Regions from separate parts of the Protofrankia sp. Cas4 genome, predicted to be linked through region 3. Evidence: riboswitches for the same ligand, from Rfam matches in the RefSeq annotation. Region 3 holds a riboswitch; each other region holds the start of a gene.
What was found. A riboswitch is a leader RNA that binds a small molecule or an ion and turns the genes downstream of it on or off. The one in region 3 is predicted to bind cobalamin.
Positions count from the first base shown of each region.

Region 1 (9,515 bases), on a different contig from region 3:
CCGGGCGCAGGCCGCGACCACATCCGGTCCGCCACCGCCGACGAACACCGCGTCGGGTGTGGGCAGCTCGGTGAGCGCGTCCGGGGCGGCGCCCCGGATGACCTCGACGGACACCCGGTGCGCGTACGCGTTCGCCCGGGTGCGTTCACAGGCATCCGTATCGTGGTCGACGGCTATGGCCCCCGCACCGAGACGGGCGCATTCCACCGCAACCGATCCGCTGCCGGCACCGACGTCCCAGATGAGATCGCCGGGTCCGGGGCCGAGGTGGGCCAGTGCCACCGCCCGCACCTCGGCCTTGCTGATCATCGAGTCGCGATGGGTGAACGCGGCCTCGGGCAACGCCCAGCCCGGTGGTGACGCCCGGCGCGGAAAGATCCATCCAGCCGAGTCGTGATCTTCGGTCGTGGGTCGGTCCGGCGTGACCCGGTCGGTGCCATGGACGTTGGTGTCATGGACGCTGGTGTCCACCACGATGACCACGTTCGGATCTCGCCAGTCGCGACGTGCCGCGGCTTGCGGTGGCGTGCACCAGGTGGTCCGTTCGGTGGGCATCCCGAGATCCTCGGCGACGAACATCCGGCGCGGCAGCGCCGTCAGCGCGGCGCCGAGGATGGCCGGGTCGCCGCCCGGTCCGGTCAGCACGGCCACGCATGGATGGGCGCGGCAGGCGTTGATGGCCCGGTCCAGGCGGCGACCGTGCGCGCTGAGTACCAGGGCGTCGTCCCACGGCAGCCCGGCACGCGCGAAGGCGAGGGTGACCGAGGACGTCGCGGGCAGCACCTCGATGTCGAGACGGAGCCGGCGCAGCGCCCGGACGATGCCGAAGAACCCCGGGTCACCGCTGGCCAGGACCACCGCCGGGCCACCGTCGGCGGCCAGGTGGGCGTTCAGTTCAGCCAGGCCCGCCGCGACGTTACCAAGGGTGATCGCCGCCACTCCTGTGGCCAGAAGTGGCGCGACCGCATCGAGATGGCGACGCCCGCCGACCACCACCGAGGCGGTGCTCAACGCGTGGACCGCGGCGGCGGTGAGCGGACGCCCGTCCCAGCCGATCACCGTCACCCGATTCACCATCACGCGGTTCACCGTCACCCGATTCACCATCACGCGGTTCACCGTCACCCGATTCATGGTGTCGACCTGCATGGCCCGACCCATGTCTGTTCCGTCGCGGCGACGCAGGACATCCCGGTGAAGTCGACCATGGCGACCCGGGCCCGCAGACGTCCCTCGGTGAACCGGACGAGAACGCCCGCGACCCGGGCACAGAGCAGGTCGCCGGCTGCCCGCAGCAGGCCGGCGGTCTCCCACAGCTCATGGGCGTGGCGCGCGGTGTTGGCAACGGCGACCGCGGCCACCAGCGCCGCGTCGCCACCGGCGTCCGCGGTGATCCCGGCGAGCAGGTCCGGGGAGACCTTCGACCGGGTGTAGTGCGTCATCAGGATGCCCGCGGCCAGCTTGGTGAGCTTGCCGGCCATGCCGACGAAGACCACGTCGGTCATGCCCACCTCGACCGCGCGGCGCAGGGCCGCTCCGGTGAAGTCGCCGACCTCGACGAAGCACACCTCGGGCAGCGCCGGTAGCAGCCCGATGGCCGCCTTCTCGGTGCGCCCGCCGGTGGCGAGCACGACCGTGCACTGCTGCTGGGCGGCGGCGACCGCCACGGCCTGTTCCACCGAGGCCCGCCATGACGCGGTGGAGAAGGGCCGCACGATGCCGGTGGTGCCGAGGATCGAGATCCCGCCGATGATGCCCAGCCGGGCGTTGGTGGTCCGCCGCGCCATCCGCTCCCCATCCGGCACGCTGATCACCACCCGTAACCCGCGGGTGTCCAGGTCGACGACCTCCGCGACCGACCGTGTGATCATCGATCGGGGCACCGGGTTGATCGCCGCTTCGCCGACGGGCAGGCCGAGACCGGGTTTCGTGACGACGCCGACGCCGGTTCCACCGTCGATCTCGATTCCGGTCCGCGTCCGCCAGGTCACCGTCGCGGTCAGGTGTGCGCCGTGGGTGACGTCCGGATCGTCCCCGGCATCCTTGATCACGACGGCCTCGGCGGTTCGTCCGGCATCGACCACGCACCGCTCGACCGCAAAGGAGACCAGCCCGCCGGCTGGCAGGCTCACGGTGACCGCCCGCTGCACGATCCCGGAGACCAGGGCCGCGCTCGCGGCTTTCGCCGCGGCGGCCGAACACGTCCCGGTGGTCCATCCGGTGCGCAGCGCGTCCGGCCGGACCTTGGCGGTGCGCGGCAGATCAGGCTCACGCAGCGGGACCAGCTGGGGAGCCGGTTCATGGGGGTTCACGCCGGTTGCTCTCCGGCTTCCCGCGGACGGTCGTGGGTCCGGTCGTGGGCCCGGTCATGGGCCCGCAGCGCCACCCGGGCGGTCCGTTCGGCCTTGCGGAACCCGTGAAAATGGCCGGGGTGGTAGAGGTGCGAGCGGGTGCCACCCGCCGCCAGCGCCGGGCCGACCAGCACCAGGGTGTGCTTCCACAGTTTGTGCGCACGGACGGTGGCTGCGAGGTCCGCAAGTGCGCACCGCACGATCAGTTCATCCGGCCAACTCACCCGGTAGGCGATCACACAGGGCGTGTCCGGCGGATAACCACCGTCGGTGAGCTCGTCCTGGAGCTGACCGGATCGGGCCGCCGACAGGAACAGCGCCATCGTCGTGCCGTGCCGCGCGAAGCCGGCGATCTCCTCGCCCGCGGGCATCGGGGTCTTGCCGCCGCCGAGCCGGGTCAGGATCACCGACTGTGCCACCTCGGGAATGGTCAGTTCGCGTTGGATGGACGCGGCGGCGGCGGTGAAGCTGCTGACCCCGGGCACGATCGCGGTGGCGAGCCCGAGTGCGGCGCAGACCTCCAGCTGCTCCTGCACCGCTCCCCACAGCGCCGGGTCGCCGGAGTGGATCCGGGCCACGGCAAGCCCGTCACGCGCCGCCCGCCGGTAGACGTCCCGGACGCCTTCGAGCGGTAGTCCGGCCGAGTCGATGATCTCGGCGTCGTCGCGGGCGTGGGCGAGCACGTCCGGGTGCACCAGTGAGGACGCCCAGATGACCACATCCGCCTCGCTGATCATCCGTGCGCCGCGCAGGGTGAGCAGGTCCGCGGCGCCGGGGCCGGCCCCGACGAACGTCACCCGGCCGCGTGGCGCTGGTGTGGCCCCGGCCGCTGTTTCGGTCAGGTCGGCCACTGTCGCCTCCGGGTTGAGATCACCGTGGACAGGTAGGGGCCGGGCTGGTCTCGGGGCAGCTCACCCGCCTGGCGGACGTCGCAGTCCGCCAGACCCAGCGAAGCGCCGTAGACGGCTGTGCCGCCCGTGCCGGTCGCGTCACCTGTGCCGCCGAGCCGGTCGGCTTCGGCGAGGATGTCGAGGACCTGCGGCAGCGCCCGGCCGCCCTTGTAGGCGATGACCGTGTCGTGGTCGGCCACGGCCCGCCGGTAGGCGTCCACCCCGGCGGTCAGCGGCAGCAGCGCCACCGTCTCGGTGCCCACCGCCAGCACCGTGCCGGACCGGGCGGCGAGATCCTGCAGCGCCATGATGCCGGGAACGGTCTCGACGACGACGTCGGGTAGCAGTGCCCGCACCCGGGCGGCCAGCGTGGTGAAGGTCGAGTAGACGTTGGGGTCGCCGATCGTGGCGAACGCGACGACTCCCCCCCGGCTGCCCCCCGGGCTCCCTCCCGGACGGCTTCCCGGACGGCTTCCCGGACGGCTTCCCGGATGTGTGCGCAGCGCCTGGGCGACCACCCCGGCCGGGGTGTCGTAGTCGGCGTCGCCGGTCATCCGGAACGGCAGGCGGCGAATCCGGTCATGGGTGACGTGTGCGCGCACGGTTGCCTCGGCCCGCCCCGGCGGCGGCGTTCCCTCGCTCACCGGGACGAACACGACATCGGCCCGCTCCAGGACACCGACCGCCTTGACCGTGATCAGGTCCGGATCGCCGGGACCCACACCGACCCCGATCAGACGGCTGCCCGTCCGTACGCGGTCGCCCGCCGGAGCAGGCTGCGCGTCCATCCCGCCTGTCCTGTCCATCCCGCCTATGCCGTCCATTGCGGCCCTCTCGCCTGCCGTGCCGCCGCGACGAACCGTGCGGCCACGCCGGGTACACCCGCCCAGTGCAGATGCAGGTAGGACGCGTGGACCCCGCCGTGCACGAAGCCTTCGGTCCGCTCGTCGGGCTCGTCGGGCTCGTCGCCTGCTGGGCGGCCGCCGATCTGCCAGGCAGAGCGTGCCGTCCGGTGCTGCGTGGTCAATACCGATGTGCGGTGGAACTCGTGGGCGGTCACCGGGGTGCCGGCTTCGGCGATCGGGCTGTCGCAGGCGGCCACGGCTCGGCGGTAACCAAGGGTGAGCCGAGGGGTCATAGCGGTGTCGACGTCGAGAACCCCGCACATCGGATGCCCGTCCAGGGATCGGGCGAGGTAGAGCAGGCCCGCGCACTCGGCGCTGACCGGCGCGCCCCTTCCCGCCAGTGCCGCCACGTCGGCGCGCAGGGCCGCATTCGCGGCGAGCTCGGGTGCGTGTTCCTCCGGGAATCCCCCACCGATGATCAATCCGTCGCAGCCTGTTGGAAGATTCTCGTCACGCAGCGGATCGACGGTGACCACCTCTGCTCCCGCGGCGAGCAGCAGCTCACCCTGCTCGGCATAACCGAAAGTGAACGCCGGCCCGCCCGTGACCGCGATCCGCACCGGCCGGCCCACCGCTGATACCGCCGATACCGCCGGCACCGCCGACTTAACGTCATGAATTATGTTGGATGGCGACCATGGCGCCACGTTCAGTGCCGGCGCCGACCGGGCGAGGGCGAGCACGGCATCAAGATCGCATGATGCGGCGACCAGCGTGCCGAGCGCGGCGACAACCTGCGCCGCCGCGGACGCGCGTTCGGCCGCGGGCACCAGCCCGAGATGGCGGGATGGCACCGCGGCCCGATCGTCGCGGCGCAGCACGCCCAGCACGGTGACGCCGAGACCCGCGACCGCGTCCCGCAACAGCCGTTCGTGGCCGGGCGAACCGACCCGGTTGAACACCACTCCGCCCAGGCGTACCCGCTCGTCCCAGGTGGCGAAGCCGTGCACGGTCGCGGCCACCGAGCGGCCCACCGCGGACGCGTCGACCACCAGCACGACCGGGGCGCCGGTCAGCCGGGCCACATGGGCGGCCGAGGCGAAGTCGGCGGGCTGACCGGCTTCGGGCACCGACACCCCGTCGAACAGGCCCATCACGCCTTCCACGATGGCGATGTCGGCGTTGCGCGCGCCGTGGGCGAACAGCGGTGCGATCCGATGCTCCCCGCACAGCACGGCGTCGAGGTTGCGGCCGGGGCGCCTGCTGGCGATGGTGTGATAGGTCGGGTCGATGTAGTCGGGCCCGACCTTGTGCGGGGACACCCGCAGGCCGCGGGCGGTGAACGCGGCCATCAGCCCGGTCGCCACCGTGGTCTTGCCGGCGCCGCTGGCCGGGGCGGCGATCATCAGCCGCGGTGGCAGCGGGACAGGCGGGGCTACCATTCGATCCCCCGTTGGCCCTTCTGCCCGGCGTCCATCGGATGCTTCACCTTGGTCATCTCGGTGACCAGGTCGGCGGCGTCGATCAGCGCGGGCGGGGCGGCGCGCCCGGTGATGACGACATGCTGGCGTCCCGGACGGGTACGCAGCACCTCGATGACCTCGTCGGTGTCGATCCATCCCCACTTCAGCGGGTAGGTCAGCTCGTCGAGGACGTAGAGCCGGTAGGTCTGGGCGGCCAGGTCCCGGCAGATCTGCGCCCAGCCCTCCCGGGCGGCCTCGGCGGGGTCGGCGGCGGGGTCGATCCGGGCCTGCACCCAGCTCCATCCCTCGCCCATCTTGTGCCAGGTGATGTCCCCGCCCTCGCCGCCGGCGGCCAGGGTGCGCAGTGCCCGTTCCTCCCCGATCCGCCATTTCGCGGACTTGACGAACTGGAACACCCCGACGTCCCAGCCCTGCGCCCAGCCGCGCAGCGCGAGCCCGAACGCCGCGGTCGACTTCCCCTTGCCCTCACCCGTGTGAACGATCAGCAGTGCCCTGTCCCGGCGCGCCCGGGTCGTCAGGCCGTCGTCGGGCACGACGGATGGCTGTCCCTGTGGCATGGCTAGGCAGCCCTGCGCCGGCTGGTCGTGCGGCTGGTCGCGCGGTTGGTCGCGGCCGCCAGCGCGTCGATCGGGATGGTCGTGCCGCCGAGCGCGGTCGCGAGGCGGTCGGCCAGGCCCAGGCGCACGTACCCGCTCTCGCAGTCGACGACGATGCTCGCTAGGCCGCGACGAGCCAGCGCCCGCGCGGGGGTGAGCGGGTCCGGCCCGGCGGTGGCACGGCCGTCGGTGACGACGATCAGCAGCGGACGTCGGTCCGGGTCGCGGCGGCGTTCGGCCGCGAGGACCTCGCCGGCGCGGGTAAGCCCGGCTGCCAGCGGGGTCCGCCCGCCAGTCGGCAGGGACGCGAGCCGCGCCGCGCCCACCTCCACACTCGATGTCGGGGGGAGGACGAGATCGGCGCCGGAACCCCTGAAAGTGATCATTCCGACCCGGTCGCGGCGCTGGTAGGCGTCGAGCAGGAGGGACAGCACGGCGGTGGTGACCGTACGCATGCGGGCGCGGGCGGCCATCGAACCGCTGGCGTCCACCAGGAACAGGACCAGGTTGCCCTCACGTCCCGCCCGGACCGCACCGCGCCGGTCGGTGGGACGTAGTGCGAGCCCCGGGCCTACCCGCCCGCGGGCGTGCTGCCAGGGCGCGGCTGCCCGCAGGGTCGCCAGCAGGTGCAGGCCGGGTGCGTCCGGGGAGCTCGTGACGACCGCGCCGTGCGAGGTGCGGGCGCGTGAGCGGCGGCCGGGCGCGCCCAGCGGCGTTCCGGTGTCTGGGATCTCCAGCCGGCGCGGGCGAAACGACGGGCCGGGCGTGCCTGCACGTCGCTCCTGGCGCCCCTGCCCCTGCCCCGCCGTGGCGCGGTATTCCCCGGCATCCTGTTCCGGGGCATCGTGTTCCGCGGAACGCGGGGATGGGACGACATCCGACTCGGCCGTCCGCTCCGCTGTCGTTTCCGGCCCGCTGGACGTCGGCCCGCCGCGTCCACCACCGCCACCACCGCCACCACCGCCACCGGGCGACGGGGGGCGATCCGGGTCCATGTCCGGGTCCATGTCGGGGTCCGGGTCCGGACCGGTGGGGGACTCCTCCGCGTGCTCGTGCGCAGCCTCGTCCAACGCGTCGTCCAACGCCTTGGTCAGGGCGTCTTCGTCCAGGCCGGGCGCGTCGAACGGGCCACGGCGGCAGCGGTGCGGCAGGGCCAGGCGGGCGGCCCGGCGGACGTCGTCGGCGTCGACGGTCTCCCGGCCCTCCCAGGCGGCCAGCGCGATCGCGGTGCGTGCCACGACCACGTCCGCGCGCATCCCGTCCACGTCGAACGCCGCACACACCGCGGTGACCTGGCGCAGTGCGGAGTCGGGCAGTTCGACAGCGGGCAGCCGGTCGCGGGCGGTGGCGATCCGGGCGGCCAGGACGGTCTCCTGCACCGCCCAGCGAGCGGCGAAGGCGTCGGGGTCGGCGTCGTAGGCCAGCCTGCGGCGCACCACCTCGGCCCGCACCGGCGGCTGTCGGCTGGCGGCGACCTCGACGGTCAGTCCGAAGCGGTCCAGCAACTGCGGGCGCAGCTCACCTTCTTCGGGGTTCATCGTCCCGACCAGCAGGAAGCGGGCTGCATGGCGCACCGACACCCCGTCACGTTCCACGTGGGCGACACCGAGGGCGGCCGCGTCCAGCAGCAGGTCGACGAGATGGTCGTGCAGGAGGTTGACCTCGTCGACGTAGAGCAGGCCGCGATGGGCGGCGGCGAGCAACCCCGGCCGCAGCGAGGTGACGCCTTCGGCGAGCGCCCGGTCGAGGTCGATCGCTCCGGTGACCCTGTCCTCGGAGGCGCCGACCGGCAGCTCCACCAGGCGCGCCGCCCGGGTGCTCGGCCGCGCCTCCGGTGGATGCGGGCCGTCCGGGCAGTCGGGGTCGACCGCGGCCGGGTCACAGGAGAACCGGCAGCCGGTTACCACGTTCACCGGTGGGAGCAACGCGGCGAGCCCTCGGACCGCGGTCGACTTGGCCGTGCCCTTCTCGCCGCGGACGAGGACCCCGCCGATCGCCGGGGACACCGCGTTGAGGACGAGCGCGAGCCGCAGGTCGTCCATGCCCACCACCGCGGACAACGGGTAGGCCGTCATCGTGCCCTGTGCCGGTGTGCGCCGGACTCCGTATCGATCACGAGCCGGCCGATCACGAGCCGGCCGATCACGAGCCGGCGGGCGTGCGTTGGCATACCGCGGTCCTCCCTCGGGTTTCCTCGCCCTCGGTAACGGTGCGGACGGCCGGAGTATCCTGACTTCCGGATCAGCGCGCCCCCTCGGCCTTCCAACCGCTCTCGCGGCCGTGACGTACGGTGAGGGGTTGCTCCCCGGTGACAGTGGCGGGACCGCGCCGGATTCCCACCGGCTTCCTCCACTGCCGTCGCGTTCCTCAGCATGGCACACCTACGGTCATAGCGACGGTCCGACGGGTTATCCTTCGCGGCTTTCAAGGCCGCCCGCAAGGCCGCCCGCAACGCCGCCTTCAAGGTCACCTTCGAGCTCCAGGTAGGTCTGGCGGAGTCCGTCGATGGTGGTGGCGTCGGGTTTTTCCCACAGGCCGCGGTCGGCGGCTTCCAGCAGGCGTTCAGCGATGCCGCGCAGCGCCCACGGATTGGACGTTTGCATGAAGTCGCGGGTTTCGGGGTCGAACACATAGGAGGCGGCCAACGACTCGTACATCCAGTCCTGCACGACACCCGCGGTCGCGTCATAGCCGAACAGGTAGTCGACGGTCGCCGCCAGTTCGAACGCGCCCTTGTAACCGTGGCGGCGCATCGCCGCGATCCAGCGCGGATTCACCACCCGGGCCCGGAACACCCGGTGGGTCTCCTCCTGCAACGTGCGGGTCTTCACCGCGTCCGGCATGGCGCTGTCCCCCACGTAGGCCGCCGGTGACGCGCCCGTGAGCGCGCGGACCGCCGCGACCATCCCGCCGTGGTACTGAAAGTAGTCGTCGGAGTCGACCAGGTCGTGCTCGCGGGTGTCCTGATTCTTCACGGCCACCTGGATGCGACGGAACGCCTGCTCCATGTCGGCTCGGGCCTCCCGCCCGTCGAGGTCGCGGCCGTAGGCGTAGCCGCCCCACACCGCGTACACCTCGGCAAGGTCGGCGTCCGAACGCCACTCGCGCGAGTCGATCAGGGGCAGGAGACCGGCGCCGTAGGCCCCCGGCTTCGACCCGAAGATACGGGTCGTGGCCCGCCGCCGGTCACCGGGAGCGGCGCGCAGATCGGCTCGCACGTGGGCGGCGAGTGCGTTGTCGGCATCCGCCTCCTCGTCGAGGGCCGCGACGGTGCTCACCGCGTCGTCGAGCAGCGTGACAATGTGGGGGAAGGCATCCCGGAAGAAGCCGGAGATCCGCACGACCACGT
Region 1 covers NZ_CAUVXL010000132.1:458-9,972, reverse strand. The annotation lists gene cbiE (precorrin-6y C5,15-methyltransferase (decarboxylating) subunit CbiE) at 1-1,095, opposite strand, end outside; gene U9979_RS12345 (cobalt-precorrin-5B (C(1))-methyltransferase) at 1,131-2,312, opposite strand; gene cobM (precorrin-4 C(11)-methyltransferase) at 2,309-3,202, opposite strand; gene U9979_RS12335 (precorrin-2 C(20)-methyltransferase) at 3,190-4,029, opposite strand; gene U9979_RS12330 (cobyrinate a,c-diamide synthase) at 4,053-5,528, opposite strand; gene cobO (cob(I)yrinic acid a,c-diamide adenosyltransferase) at 5,522-6,127, opposite strand; gene U9979_RS12320 (VWA domain-containing protein) at 6,130-8,241, opposite strand; cobalamin riboswitch at 8,389-8,516, opposite strand; partial or broken gene U9979_RS12315 (cobaltochelatase subunit CobN) at 8,575-9,515, opposite strand, start outside.
Region 1: linked by a shared signal. The riboswitch ahead of U9979_RS12320 (VWA domain-containing protein) and the one ahead of bluB (5,6-dimethylbenzimidazole synthase) in region 3 are both predicted to bind cobalamin.

Region 2 (9,515 bases), on a different contig from region 3:
TCCACAGCGACACCTGAATCGCCAGGGATGCGATGCGGAACCGCCACAGCACATCGGCGGGAAATCCCTGCGGGGTCTCGTGCACCTGTGGCAGGAGGTAACAGGCCAACCCGACGATCACCAGAGCACCGGCCATGGCGAGCAACGCCGCATCCCAGGCACCGAACCTCGCCGCGAGCCGGCGAGCCGTCACAGCGCCACCGATGACCGCTGCCAGCGAGATCAGCATCATCGTGAAGTACAGGCTTGTGCGCTCACCGATGGTGTCGGGATTACCGATGGACGGCGGGTTGGCCGGATACTTCAGATCGGGCAGCAGGTACATTCCCATGAAGCCCGCGAGCGCCACCAGCGCCGCCGTCCCCCGCGCACCCAGGCCACCGAGGCGGCCCTGCACACCGGCGTAGGCGAGAGCGAAGAGCCCGCCGATTGCGACGCCGAACACCAACAGGCCGGTGAACAGGCCGATGGTGCTCTGCACGTTTCGGGACACCAAATTCATTGCCTGCACGCCGTCGGCGGCGTCCCGCGCCGACTCGAAGGCGATCGCGTGGCCGACCTCGCTCTCCCCGAGGAGCTTGGCGACGACGAAGGCACACACGGCTGCGAGCGCACCGACCAGCATCCCACGGATCAGCAGTGCGCGAACCATCACCGGCCCCGCTCAGTGACAGGCAAAACCGAGCAGGTGACGGGCATCGTGTACGAACTCGTGGATGTAACTACCGCCCACGAGCGACACGGCGCCCTGTTCCGCACCGACGAAGTACAGCAGCAGCAGCGCCAGGACCGAACCGAAGAGCGCAAATGGGGCCAGCTCGGTCAGGGGGATCGTCGGCAGCGCCGGACGGGCGGCCGGCGCATCGCCAGCCGCTGGATACGCCATTGCATGGGCCATTGCGGGACCTCCACAGGAATCACGCGTTCCACTCGGCAGGGCATGTCCGGCGATGGGTCTGGCTTCCGACGTCGCTCCTTGGGCGGGCCGGTCACAGTGGCGCGACCGTGCCGGATTCACACCGGCTTCCACCACTCGGACACCAATGAGACAACCAGCAATCAACCCCTCGCGTCAAGCAGTACCGGTTACGCATCTCACCGGGTACTCAGAGGACCAGCTGGGCCGAAGGGCGAAGAGCGCCCGCCCTCACCTGTGGACAGCCCTCACCTGTAGACCGATGCCGCGACCGGGATGGCCGGATCGAGGTTCTGAAGGGGAACCACCCGCCGACCCAGTGGCGCAATGGCCAGCGGAATCATCTTGAACGACGCCACGCCGAACGGGATCCCGATGATCGTCAAACAGAGCACCACACCGAAGATCAAATGTCCGAGGACGAGCCACCAGCCGGCGATCAGGAACCACAGCAGGTTGACCAGGAAGAGCACGACGGGAGCCTCGCCGGGCTGGTCGACCACGACCCGGCCGAACGGCCAGACGACGTAGCCCGCCAACCTGAACGCCGCGACCCCGAACGGGATCGTCACGATCAGCAGGCAGCACACGATGCCGGCAAGGAGATAGCCGAGCGCCAGCTCGAACCCGGCGAACAACAGCCACAGAATGTTTCCGATTATCCGCACGCCCGCTACCTACCCGCCTGAGCGGTCACGATCCCGAGTCACGCTCGACCCGGATCCGGCGGGACTGGATCGCCGGCATCTCGCGGACCTCACGACCCGCCACGCCCCGACCCCTTCGACAAGGGCCTCGCCGGCACGCCCAACCCCGACATTCAGGTATATCCATATGTTCGGCTAATTCAGGACCTTCGTCCCGTTTTCTGCTACCCTCACGGGTAGTAACCTGACCGGGACGGAGGACGCGGGATGCATGGGCTCCACGCCCTGCAACGCCGCGTCCCCGTTGCCGGCCGCGCTGGGCAGCACCGCTCCCATCCGTTCCGGAGATTCTTCCCGAACGGCACTCGACGCATCCTGGACTTGACCGATCGACAGGAGGAGCAACACGGTGAACAACGAGAAGGCCGAAGACCAGCCGCTGCACGTGCAGGGCCGGGACGCGGTCATCGCCGGTGCCGCTGGAGTACGGTGGCGCGACGGCGAGCCGCCCGACTATCATCTGTCGAAAGAGACGATGCCCCAGGAGCGTACCCACGAACACGCCAAGGGCTCCCTGGCCGACATCGTCGAGCGCGTGGTTCAGGTCTTCGAAATGGAGGTCTCCCACAAGAAAGATCCGGCCCAGTGGGTCAGTATGGTCACCGATCAGTTCCGTACCCGCGTCAACGGCGGTCCCTGGGCAAACAGTCAGGACCTTGTCGAAAGAGGCAGCTACAACATCCTCATCGGCGAGAACCCCTATTACTCGGCGAGCGACGAGACGTTCGAGTCCTCCCATCAAATCTTCCTCAAGGCCCTTCCGGGCGGCTTCTTCTGGGAGGTCCTGGAGGTCTACTCGCCACCGCCTATGATCACTTTTAAATGGCGCCACTGGGGTACCTTCAGCGGACCGTACAAGGGGTTCGACCCAACCGGCGAACGCGTCGAGATGTTCGGGGTCAGCGTGGCGCGTGTCGCTGACGACCTCAGACTGCTCGAAGTCGAACACTTCTACGACAACACCGGCTTCCTCGGCCAGCTAGCCGGCACACGCTCCGCGTGAGATCGGGGGCGCGGCTCTCCGCCACGTCAGCCGCGCCAACCAACAGACCAACAGACCAACAGCAGGAGCAGCCAGGAACAGCCTGAGAGCGCCCGGCCAGAACGTCAACGTGTGACCGGGAGATAGCTCCAGCCACGTTGTACGAAGGTGGGACGCCGGACGGGGGTCCCAGCGAAAGAAAGCGCGGGAAAGCGCGCCATCAGGCTGCGCACGGCTATCGCCAGCTCCACTCGGGCCAGCGGCGCCCCAACGCAGAAGTGGACGCCACCGCCGAAGGCGACGTGCGGATTCGGTTCCCGGCCGACATCGAACTCGTCAGCCCGCTCGAAAACCTCAGGGTCACGGTTGGCCGAACCGAGCAGAGCCGCGATCCGCTCCCCCGTCCGCACGACCACTCCCCCGATCTCCACGTCGGCCATGGCGGTCCGTTCGAAAAGGTGCAGTGGCGAGTCGAAGCGGAGGAACTCCTCGGCTGCGGTGGCGGCCAGTTCCGCCGGCCGCTCAATCAGCCGCCGCTGCTGCTCGGGGTGGCTCAGCAACGCGACCATGCCGTTGCCGAGGCAGTTGACGCTGGCCTCGTGCCCGGCGTTGAGCAGTACCACGACCGTGGCAACCAGCTCGTCCTCGGTCAACCGGTCGCCCTCCTGCTCCGCCTGGACGAGATGGGTGATCAGGTCGTCGTGCGGACGGCGGAGGCGTTCGGTGGCAAGGGCGCGCACGTAGGCGCCGAACTGGGCGGCCGCCTCCTGGGCCGCGGCCTCCTGCGCGGGACTGCGCTCGTATTCGTTCATCTTCACCAGATCCGCCGACCACGGGCGCAGCAGATGCCGGTCGCTGTCGGGAATACCGAGCAGCTCCGCGATGACCATCACCGGCAGTGGTTCGGCGAACTCGGTGATCAGGTCGAAGGGTTGCCCGTCCGCCGTTCTCGTCGCGACGCCGTCGAGCAGGACCTGGCACAGCTCGTGGATGTGCGGCCGCAGTCGCTCGATGTTGCCGCGGGCGAAGGCCTTGCCCAGTAGCCCGCGCAACCGGGTGTGCTTGGGTGGCTCACATCCCAGGACGGACTCCCGCTCCAGCTTGTTGAAGCCGACCCAGAGGTCCTCGGGCAGGCGTGGCTGGTAGATCCGGCCCAGCCCGCGGTGACGCACCACCGCGTCGGCGTCACGGTACCTGGCCGCCAGCCACATCCCGAGCTCGTCGCTCCACACCGGGCGGCCGGCCGCCCGAAGCTCGGCGAAGACCGGGTACGGGTCACGGACAAGATCAGGACTACGTGGGTCAAAGCGACCTGCGTGACCATCGACCCGACGGGACGGGACCACCGCGCGCTCCATTCCGTGGCGGACACCCCCACCCCACCATGGAACCAGTACAGCTCGGCGCGCAGCAGGCAGACCCGGCCCTATCCTGCGGCGCGGCCTGCGTAGTTGATCACGTCAACCATATTCGATCATGGCTGTTTGCGCGCACCCGGAGACCTTTTGATCAGCTAGCCCGGCCAAAGGGTGCGCGATCATGGCTTTTTCGCGCACCCGGAGGCCTTTTGATCAGCTAGCTCAGCGTGCGTAGCCAGTTGGCGAGCAGGTGGATACCGGCATCGCCGGACTTCTCCGGATGAAACTGGGTGGCGCACAGGGGACCTCGCTCCACGGCGGCGGCAAAAGGCTCACCGTGCTCGGCCACGGTGTCCCCGGGCTCCGCCTTGGCCGCATACGAGTGGACGAAGTAGAACCGCGTGTCCGCCGGCAGCCCGTCGAACAACACCGTGTCGGGCGGCGGGGCCACCGTGTTCCACCCCATGTGCGGAAGGATCGGCGCGTCCAGACGCCGAACCTCCCCCGTGAGCACGCCGAGGCCGGGAGTCCGCACCCCGTGCTCATCCCCCAGGTCGTAGAGGACCTGCATGCCCACGCAGATCCCGAGAACCGGCTGCCCGCGGGCGATCCGTCCGCGGATGACGGCCGCCCCGCCGACCGCGGCGATCCCGGCCATACATGCGGCAAAGGCACCCACCCCGGGCACCACGAGCCCGTCCGCGGCCCCGCCTGCGGCCGGGTCGGCGCTCACCGTCACGGCTGCGCCGATCCGGGCGAGTGCCCGCTGCGCACTGCGCAGGTTCCCCGATCCGTAGTCCAGGACGACCACCCGCGGACCGGTCACAGCACACCTTTGGTGGACGGCACACCCGCCACCCGCCCGTCGAGCGCGACCGCGTCCCGCAGCGCCCGTGCCACCGCCTTGAACTGCGCCTCGACCACGTGGTGGGCGTTGCGGCCCGACACCACCCGCACGTGCAACGCGATCCGCGCGGACGCCGCTATCGACTCGAACACGTGGCGGGTCAGCGTCGTGTCGTAGGTGCCGATGAGCTCGATCAACTCCGGCTCGATGACCACGCAGTACGGCCGGCCGGAGAGGTCCACCGCCGCCTGCACCAACGCTTCATCCAGCGGTACCAGCGCGTCACCGAACCGCCGGATCCCGGTCTTGTCGCCGAGTGCCTCGCGCAGCGCCTCACCGAACGCGATCGAGGTGTCCTCGACCGTGTGGTGGGCGTCGATGTGCAGGTCGCCGCGGGTGCGCACGGTCAGGTCGAAGCCGCCGTGCTTGCCGAGCTGGCTGACCATGTGATCAAAAAACGGGACGTCGGTGAACGACGACGACACGCCGGTGCCGTCGAGGTCCAGCTCGACGACGACATGTGATTCCAAGGTCTTGCGTTCGATCCGAGCGGTGCGGCCCATGGTCGTCATTCCTTCCCGGAATCCGGCGGCTGAAGATCGGAACGCGCCGGCGTCGTGACCGCGCCGAGGTAATCGAGCAGGGTCGGTGTCATAGCGGGGTCGGTGTCATCGCGGGATCGGTGTCATCGCGGGATCGGTGTCATCGCGGGATCGGTGTCATCGCGGGATCGGTGTCATCGCGGGGTCGGCCAGCAGCACGCGGGTGGCGGCGAGGAATGCGTCGATCTCACCGGGCAGCCCGGCGGTGACCCGCAACCAGCCGGGTAGGCCGACATCCCGGACGAGGACGCCCGCGTCGAGCAGTGCCTGCCACATGCCGCGCTGATCGGGGAACCGTCCGAACAGCACGAAGTTCGCGTCGCTGGGAGCCACCGCGCAACCGAGCCCGGTCAGCTCGGTCACGATCCGGTCCCGTTGCGCCTTCACCGCCTCGACGGTGCCGAGCAGCTCGTCGGCATGCGCGAGCGCCGTACGCGCGACCGCCTGGGTGAAGGTCGACAGATGGTAGGGCAGCCGCACCAGCTGCAATGCGTCGATGACAGCCGGCTGCGCGGCGAGGTAACCGACCCGGGCGCCGGCGAGCGCGAACGCCTTGCTCATCGTCCGTGTCACCACCAGCCGCGGCGCTGCCGGCAGCAGTGTGAGCGCGCTGGGGACCCCGGCCCGCCGGAACTCCGCGTAGGCCTCGTCCACGACGACCATGCCGGTGCCCGTCTCGCCGACGGCCGCACACGCGGCGGTCACCACCTCGGTCGGCAGCGCGGTGCCGGTGGGGTTGTTCGGTGACGTGAGGAAGACCAGGGACGGCCGATGCCGGTGGATCGCCTGCGCCACCGCGGCCGGAGCGAGGGTGAAGTCGGCTTCGCGGGGCTCACCGACCCAGCCGGTCGCGGTCGCCATCGCGATGAGCCGGTGCATCGAATAGGAGGGCTCGAATCCGAGCGCGACCCGCCCGGGGCCGCCGAAGGCCTGGCACAGCTGCTGGAGCACCTCATTCGACCCGTTGGCCGCCCACACCTGATCGGTCCGCAGCCCGAAACCGGCGTCCGAGGTCAGGTAGTAGGCGAGGTCCGCGCGAAGCGCCTCGGCCTGGCGGTCGGGGTACCGGTTGGCCTCGGAGGCCGCGAGCGCCGCGGCCTTGCCCATGGCGTCGACCAGACCGGCGGACGGCGGGTGCGGGTTCTCGTTGGTGTTGAGCAGCACCGGAACGTCGAGCTGCGGGGCGCCGTAGGGCACCTGGCCGCGTAGGTCGTCACGCAACGGCAACTCGTCAAGCGTCAGCGGGCGCGTCGTGCGCACCCGACCCGCAGCCAACGACCGGCCGGACACGGGATCAGGCTCTGCCATCGGATGGTCTGCAACCGGATAGGCGGTCATCGCACGCGCACCTCCACCGCGTCGACGTGGGCGATAAGATCTTCAGCTCCGCCGAGCGCGGCAACCCGCGGAGCCACCTGGACGAGCGCGTCCCGATCACACTCCACCACGTGGACCTGCCGTTGGAACGCCGATACCGAAAGTCCGCCGCTGTGCCGGGCGGTACCGCCGGTCGGCAGGACATGGTTGGACCCGGCGAGGTAGTCACCGAGCGAAACCGGAGCCCACGGCCCGACGAACACCGCTCCGGCGTTGCGGACCCGGGCGGCGACCGCGGCGGCGTCCGCCGTCTGGATCTCCAGGTGTTCCGCGGCCCAGGCGTTCACCACCGCCAGACCCGCGTCGGTGTCGGCGACCAGTACGACCACGCCCTGGCCGGTCAGCGCGGCCTCCACCCGCTCGCGGTGGCGGGTCGCCGGCACCTGCTTGGCAAGCTCGATCTCGACCGCGTCGGCCAGCTCGGTGGACGCGGTGACCAGCATGCAGGCGGCCATCGGATCGTGCTCGGCCTGCGCGATGAGATCAGCCGCGACGTGGGCGGGATCCGCGGTGTCGTCGGCGAGGATCGCCACCTCGGTCGGGCCGGCTTCGGCGTCCACCCCGACCAGCCCACGCAGCAGGCGCTTTGCCGCGGTCACGTAGATGTTGCCGGGGCCCGTCACGACGTCCACCGCCGGGCAACTGGCCGTGCCGTGTGCGAACATCGCGATCGCCTGCGCACCACCGGCGGCATAGACCTCGTCCACGCCCAACATGGCGCAGGCTGCGAGAATCGTCGGATGCGGAAGTCCACCGCATTCGACCTGAGGTGGCGAGGCCAGTGCGATCGAACCGACGCCGGCCTCCTGCGCCGGTACCGTGTTCATCACCACGCTGCTCGGGTAGGCGACCCGCCCACCCGGCACGTACAACCCCACCCGCTCCACCGGGAGCCAGCGCTCGGTGACCCGGGTCCCCACGGCGACGTCGATCGTCAACGACTCGCGGCGCTGGGCACGATGGACGAGCCGGCAGCGGCGGATCGCCTCGGTCAGCGCATCGCGGACGCGCGGGTCGAGCCGGTCGAGCGCGTCGGTGAGCGCGTCGGGCGCAACCCGCACCGCGGCCGGGCGGACCCCGTCGAACCGCTCGCCCGCATCGAGGACCGCCGCATCACCGCGGTCACGCACGTCAGCACAGACGGGGCGGACCGCGTCGAGGGCGGCTTCGACATCGAGCGCCGCGCGGGGCAGCAGCCCGCGCAGCGCTGGAGCCGACGGCAGGCCCGCGCGCAGATCGAGCGTTCTCAGCACGACGACGAGAGTATCCGTACCCGCACGAGGCGCGCCGGTCTTCGTGCGACCGGCGATAGAGCGCCCGGCAATAGGGGCGCTCTTGGGGACGCGGCGTCACGGGGCAGCGCTGGTGCCCGAGCGCGTGCGTACCTGGGAGGGTGGGAAAGCGACAGTGGGAGAGAAACGTGAAGATGGGAAGGTGACGGCGGAAAAGTGACAGCCCACGGCACTACGGAGAGCGGACGGGCCTTCGACCGGCTTGAGAACCTCGTCGCCGACTACGGGGCGCAGGCGCGCCCACTTCGGCGGGTCGTCGCGCTGCTGACCGAACGGCCGTGGACCATCGGCGATCTCGTCCGGGCCTCGGGCGTGGCCCGCCGTACCGTCGAAGAGGTGCTCGCCTGCCTCACCGGTGACCTAGAGGGCCAAAGGGCGCGCGACGATCGTCAGATCGCGCGCCCGGAGGCCGCAGTCCCCGGAGTGCTGCGCGAAGACCCGGCGACATCCAGCGGCGCTGCCGGCGCTGTCATGATTTCACCGCAGCTGGTGGCCGCGTATCGTGACCGGTTCGGTTTCGACGAGCTCGGACGCACCGCGCTCAGCGATCCGCTCGCGGCGCGCCTCACCGCGCACCGCGCGCTGGTGGACACCATGGACGATCTCGTGGCCGCGGCACCGCCGTCGCGCATCGACCTCGACCACGTCCCGGCAACCGGGGAGACCGCGGCCCGGCGCGCGTTGTGGATGGACTCCACCTACGATCTCACCCGAGCACACCTGCTGTGCATCGGCGATCATGATCTCACCTCGCTAGCCGCCTGCATCCTCGTGCCGGGACTGTCGGTGACCGTCGTCGACCTCGACGAGCGGCTGCTGGAGTTCATCGACGCCCAGTCCCGGGACAGGGGTCTCGACATCCGCTGCCTGTTCGCCGACCTGCGTTTCGGGCTGCCGGCCGTGACCGAGTCCTGGGCAGATCTGATCTTCACCGATCCGCCGTACACCCCCGAGGGCGTGACTCTCTTCCTGCACCGGGGGCTGGCCGGCCTGCGCGACACCCGACGTGGGCGGCTGCTGCTCGCCTACGGACACAGCGACCTGCATCCGGCGCTCGGGTGGAAGGTGCAACGTGCCGTCAGCGATCTTCACCTCACGGTTGAGGCGATCATGGCGGACTTCAACGGTTACGACGGCGCAGAGGCGGTAGGCGCGACCAGCGACCTGTACGTGTGCCGGCCGACCGCGACGACATGGCGGCAGCTGGCCGGTGCGACCCCAGGTTCCCGGGGCCGCGCCGCGATCTACACCCGGGGCCGCCATGCGGTGGAGAGCGCGGCGGACGCGGGGCCCTCGCCCGCGGCCGCCCAGGAACTGCTGGCCACTGCCGCGGTCGGCCTCGACGGTGGCCGGCTGGTGTTCCTCGGCGACGGCGCCCCGGACACCTCCCCCGCGGGACCCGCCCATGTCCGGCTCGCCACGGCACTGCGTGGC
Region 2 covers NZ_CAUVXL010000145.1:4,957-14,471, forward strand. The annotation lists gene U9979_RS13340 (CbtA family protein) at 1-652, opposite strand, end outside; gene U9979_RS13345 (CbtB domain-containing protein) at 665-886, opposite strand; cobalamin riboswitch at 932-1,072, opposite strand; gene U9979_RS13350 (YccF domain-containing protein) at 1,165-1,584, opposite strand; gene U9979_RS13355 (SnoaL-like polyketide cyclase) at 1,973-2,626, shown strand; gene U9979_RS13360 (cytochrome P450) at 2,731-3,951, opposite strand; gene hisH (imidazole glycerol phosphate synthase subunit HisH) at 4,181-4,789, opposite strand; gene hisB (imidazoleglycerol-phosphate dehydratase HisB) at 4,786-5,373, opposite strand; gene U9979_RS13375 (histidinol-phosphate transaminase) at 5,530-6,720, opposite strand; gene hisD (histidinol dehydrogenase) at 6,747-8,042, opposite strand; gene U9979_RS13385 (bis-aminopropyl spermidine synthase family protein) at 8,238-9,515, shown strand, end outside.
Region 2: linked by a shared signal. The riboswitch ahead of U9979_RS13345 (CbtB domain-containing protein) and the one ahead of bluB (5,6-dimethylbenzimidazole synthase) in region 3 are both predicted to bind cobalamin.

Region 3 (2,579 bases):
AGCCCTTGGTAGCCGCCCTCGGTAGCAGCCCTTCGTACCCGGCCCCGCCGAGAGCGGGCCTGGAGGCGCAGCTCACATCGCAGTCGGGATGCCGGCAGCATAGTTGTCGGTTCAATTAAGCAGCTGGGCCAACGGGCGCGCGACGATCGTCAGATCGCGCGCCCGTAGGCCGCAGTCCCCGGAGTGCTCATGGCAACCACCCGACTATCAGGAGTCCCGACCTCCATGACCATCACCGATATCGCTACCGGCGAAGACGCCCTGCTGCTGGACGCCGCCGCCGCGGATCTGTTGTTCCACACGGCCCGGACTGCGAACACGTTCAGCGACGATCCAGTGTCCGACGAGCAGGTCCGTGCCATCTATGAGCTGATCAAATGGGCGCCGACCAGTATGAACGCGCAGCCGCTGCGGATCATCCTGGTCCGTTCGCCCGAGGCTCGGGAACGGCTGGTACAGCATCTCAGCCCGGGTAACCAGGCGAAGACGCAGTCTGCGCCGCTCGTGGCCATCGTGGCCGCGGACGTCGACTTCCACGAGAACCTCCCGCAGGTTTTCCCCCATCTGCCGAACGCCAAGGACTTCTTCACCGAACCGGTCGCTCGCGAGCAGACGGCCCGCTTCAACGCCGGCCTGCAGATCGGCTACCTCATTCTGGGTATCCGCGCCGCTGGGCTGGCGGCCGGCCCGATGACGGGCCTGGACGCCACCGCTGTCGACAAGGAGTTCTTCGCCGACCAGCCGTTGCGGACACTTGCAGTCATAAACATCGGCACTCCCGGGGAGAACCCGTGGTTCGACCGCAGCCCACGGCTGGACTACGACCAGGTAGTCTCCGCCCTCTGAAACAAGCCTGAAACGGGTTCTGGCATCAGTTTCCCGGAGAGCCGCCGACGGTCGGCCACCTTTGCCTGAAGGTGGCAGACCGTCGATTCCTGACCGGCTGATTACCACATCTCGTGATGGACTGCCTGAGGCAGAGCGCGCCGGTAGGCCCAGTTGTGCCGTTCCAGGTCGGGAACGGTCTCATGATGTGTGACAGGTCCCAGGCACAACCACGCGACCGGCCGGACCTCGTCGGGAATCCCGAGCATGTTCCGAACGGCCTGTTCACGATAGAAGGACACCCAGCCGACGCCGAGGCCTTCGGCGGTCGCTGCCAGCCACAGGTTCTCGATGGCCAGACATACGGAATACAGCCCGGCATCCGCGATGGAGTGTCGTCCCAGGACAGCTGGTGCGCCCCGCCGCGGGTCGTATGTCACCACGACGGCCAGCGTGGACTCCAGTACGCCGTCGATCTTGATCCGGCTGAAACGGGTGGCTTGGTCCGCGGTCAGTGTCGCCGCAAAGACAGCTTGTTCATGCCTGACATGATCATGAAAGGTTTTCCGGGTTCGGATGTTTTCGACCAGGATGAAGTCCCATGGCTGACTCAGGCCGACGCTCGGGGCGGCATGAGCCGCCGCAAGCACACGGTCCAGGACATCGGCCGCGATCGGCGCTCCGGTGAACTGGGCACGCACGTCACGGCGTTTTTTGATCACATCGTAGATGTTTACGGACATGGCGAGGCTCCCGCGCTCCGACCACCCGACCATCGGCGGGTGGCACACATGCGAGGCCGGTCTTCGGACTCTCGGATCAACGCCTGGCCGCCCGGCCTTCCCAGGCCAGGTGGCCCAGTGGCTGCGCCTGCGCGCGTGGACGGTGACTCCCCGATGACCGCGGCGGGCCCGTGCCGGACTCTCACCGGCTTCCCGATTCTCCCCGGTCTCCCAGGGCACCTCGCGAAGGATGCCGCCACGATCATCCCACACGCGACGCTCGGTCTGACCGCGGAACGCCCGAAGTCATCGGGCGACGGGGTTGGGAGTGCGGCGTGGTGGGCCAGTGGTGACGATCAATGTTCGCGCTCGGACACCAACCCGGCCTGGAAAGCCAGCTCGACGAGCTTCATTCGCTTCTGGTTCTGCGGCAGTTCTTCCACGCCGAACTTGCGAAACAACGTCCGTAGGTGGGTCTTGACCGCCTCGACACTGAAGAACAACTCGTCGGCGATCTGCCGATTTGTTGCGGGAGTCGTGTACGGGGTTCGCTCCTGGTACGGGCGACACAGGGATTCCAGTACCAGCAGCTGGGTCGACGACAGGGAACGCAGGGTCACGATATTGTTCACGTCTTGGGTCTCTATCGCGCCACGGCCGGCGGATGCGCGGCCGAAGCGGTTGTCACGATAAGTCAGCGAGGTCGAACCGACGAGAATAACGTCGCCGTCCCCGAGCCGTCGCCGTCCGACGAGCCGTTCCCCGTTCACAAAGGTGCCGTTACGGGACAACCCTCCGTCGATCAGTATCCAGTTGGTTCCGATCTGTTGGAACTGTGCATGCAGGCGTGAGACCTTGCTGTCCCACGCCAGCCTGACGTCGCTACCGGGACCGCGACCGACCGTCACACCCACGGCCGCGGTCAGGTTCACCACCTGCTGCTTCCCGGTGCCGTCGCGGTAGAACAGGAAGATGTCTGCAGAAGAGTCACCATCCACGTCTCACACATCCAACGTGGCGCGCCGGCCGAAT
Region 3 covers NZ_CAUVXL010000260.1:34,598-37,176, forward strand. The annotation lists partial or broken gene U9979_RS23515 (hypothetical protein) at 1-76, opposite strand, end outside; gene U9979_RS23520 (malonic semialdehyde reductase) at 232-846, shown strand; gene bluB (5,6-dimethylbenzimidazole synthase) at 948-1,568, opposite strand; cobalamin riboswitch at 1,605-1,806, opposite strand; gene U9979_RS23530 (FHA domain-containing protein) at 1,904-2,545, opposite strand.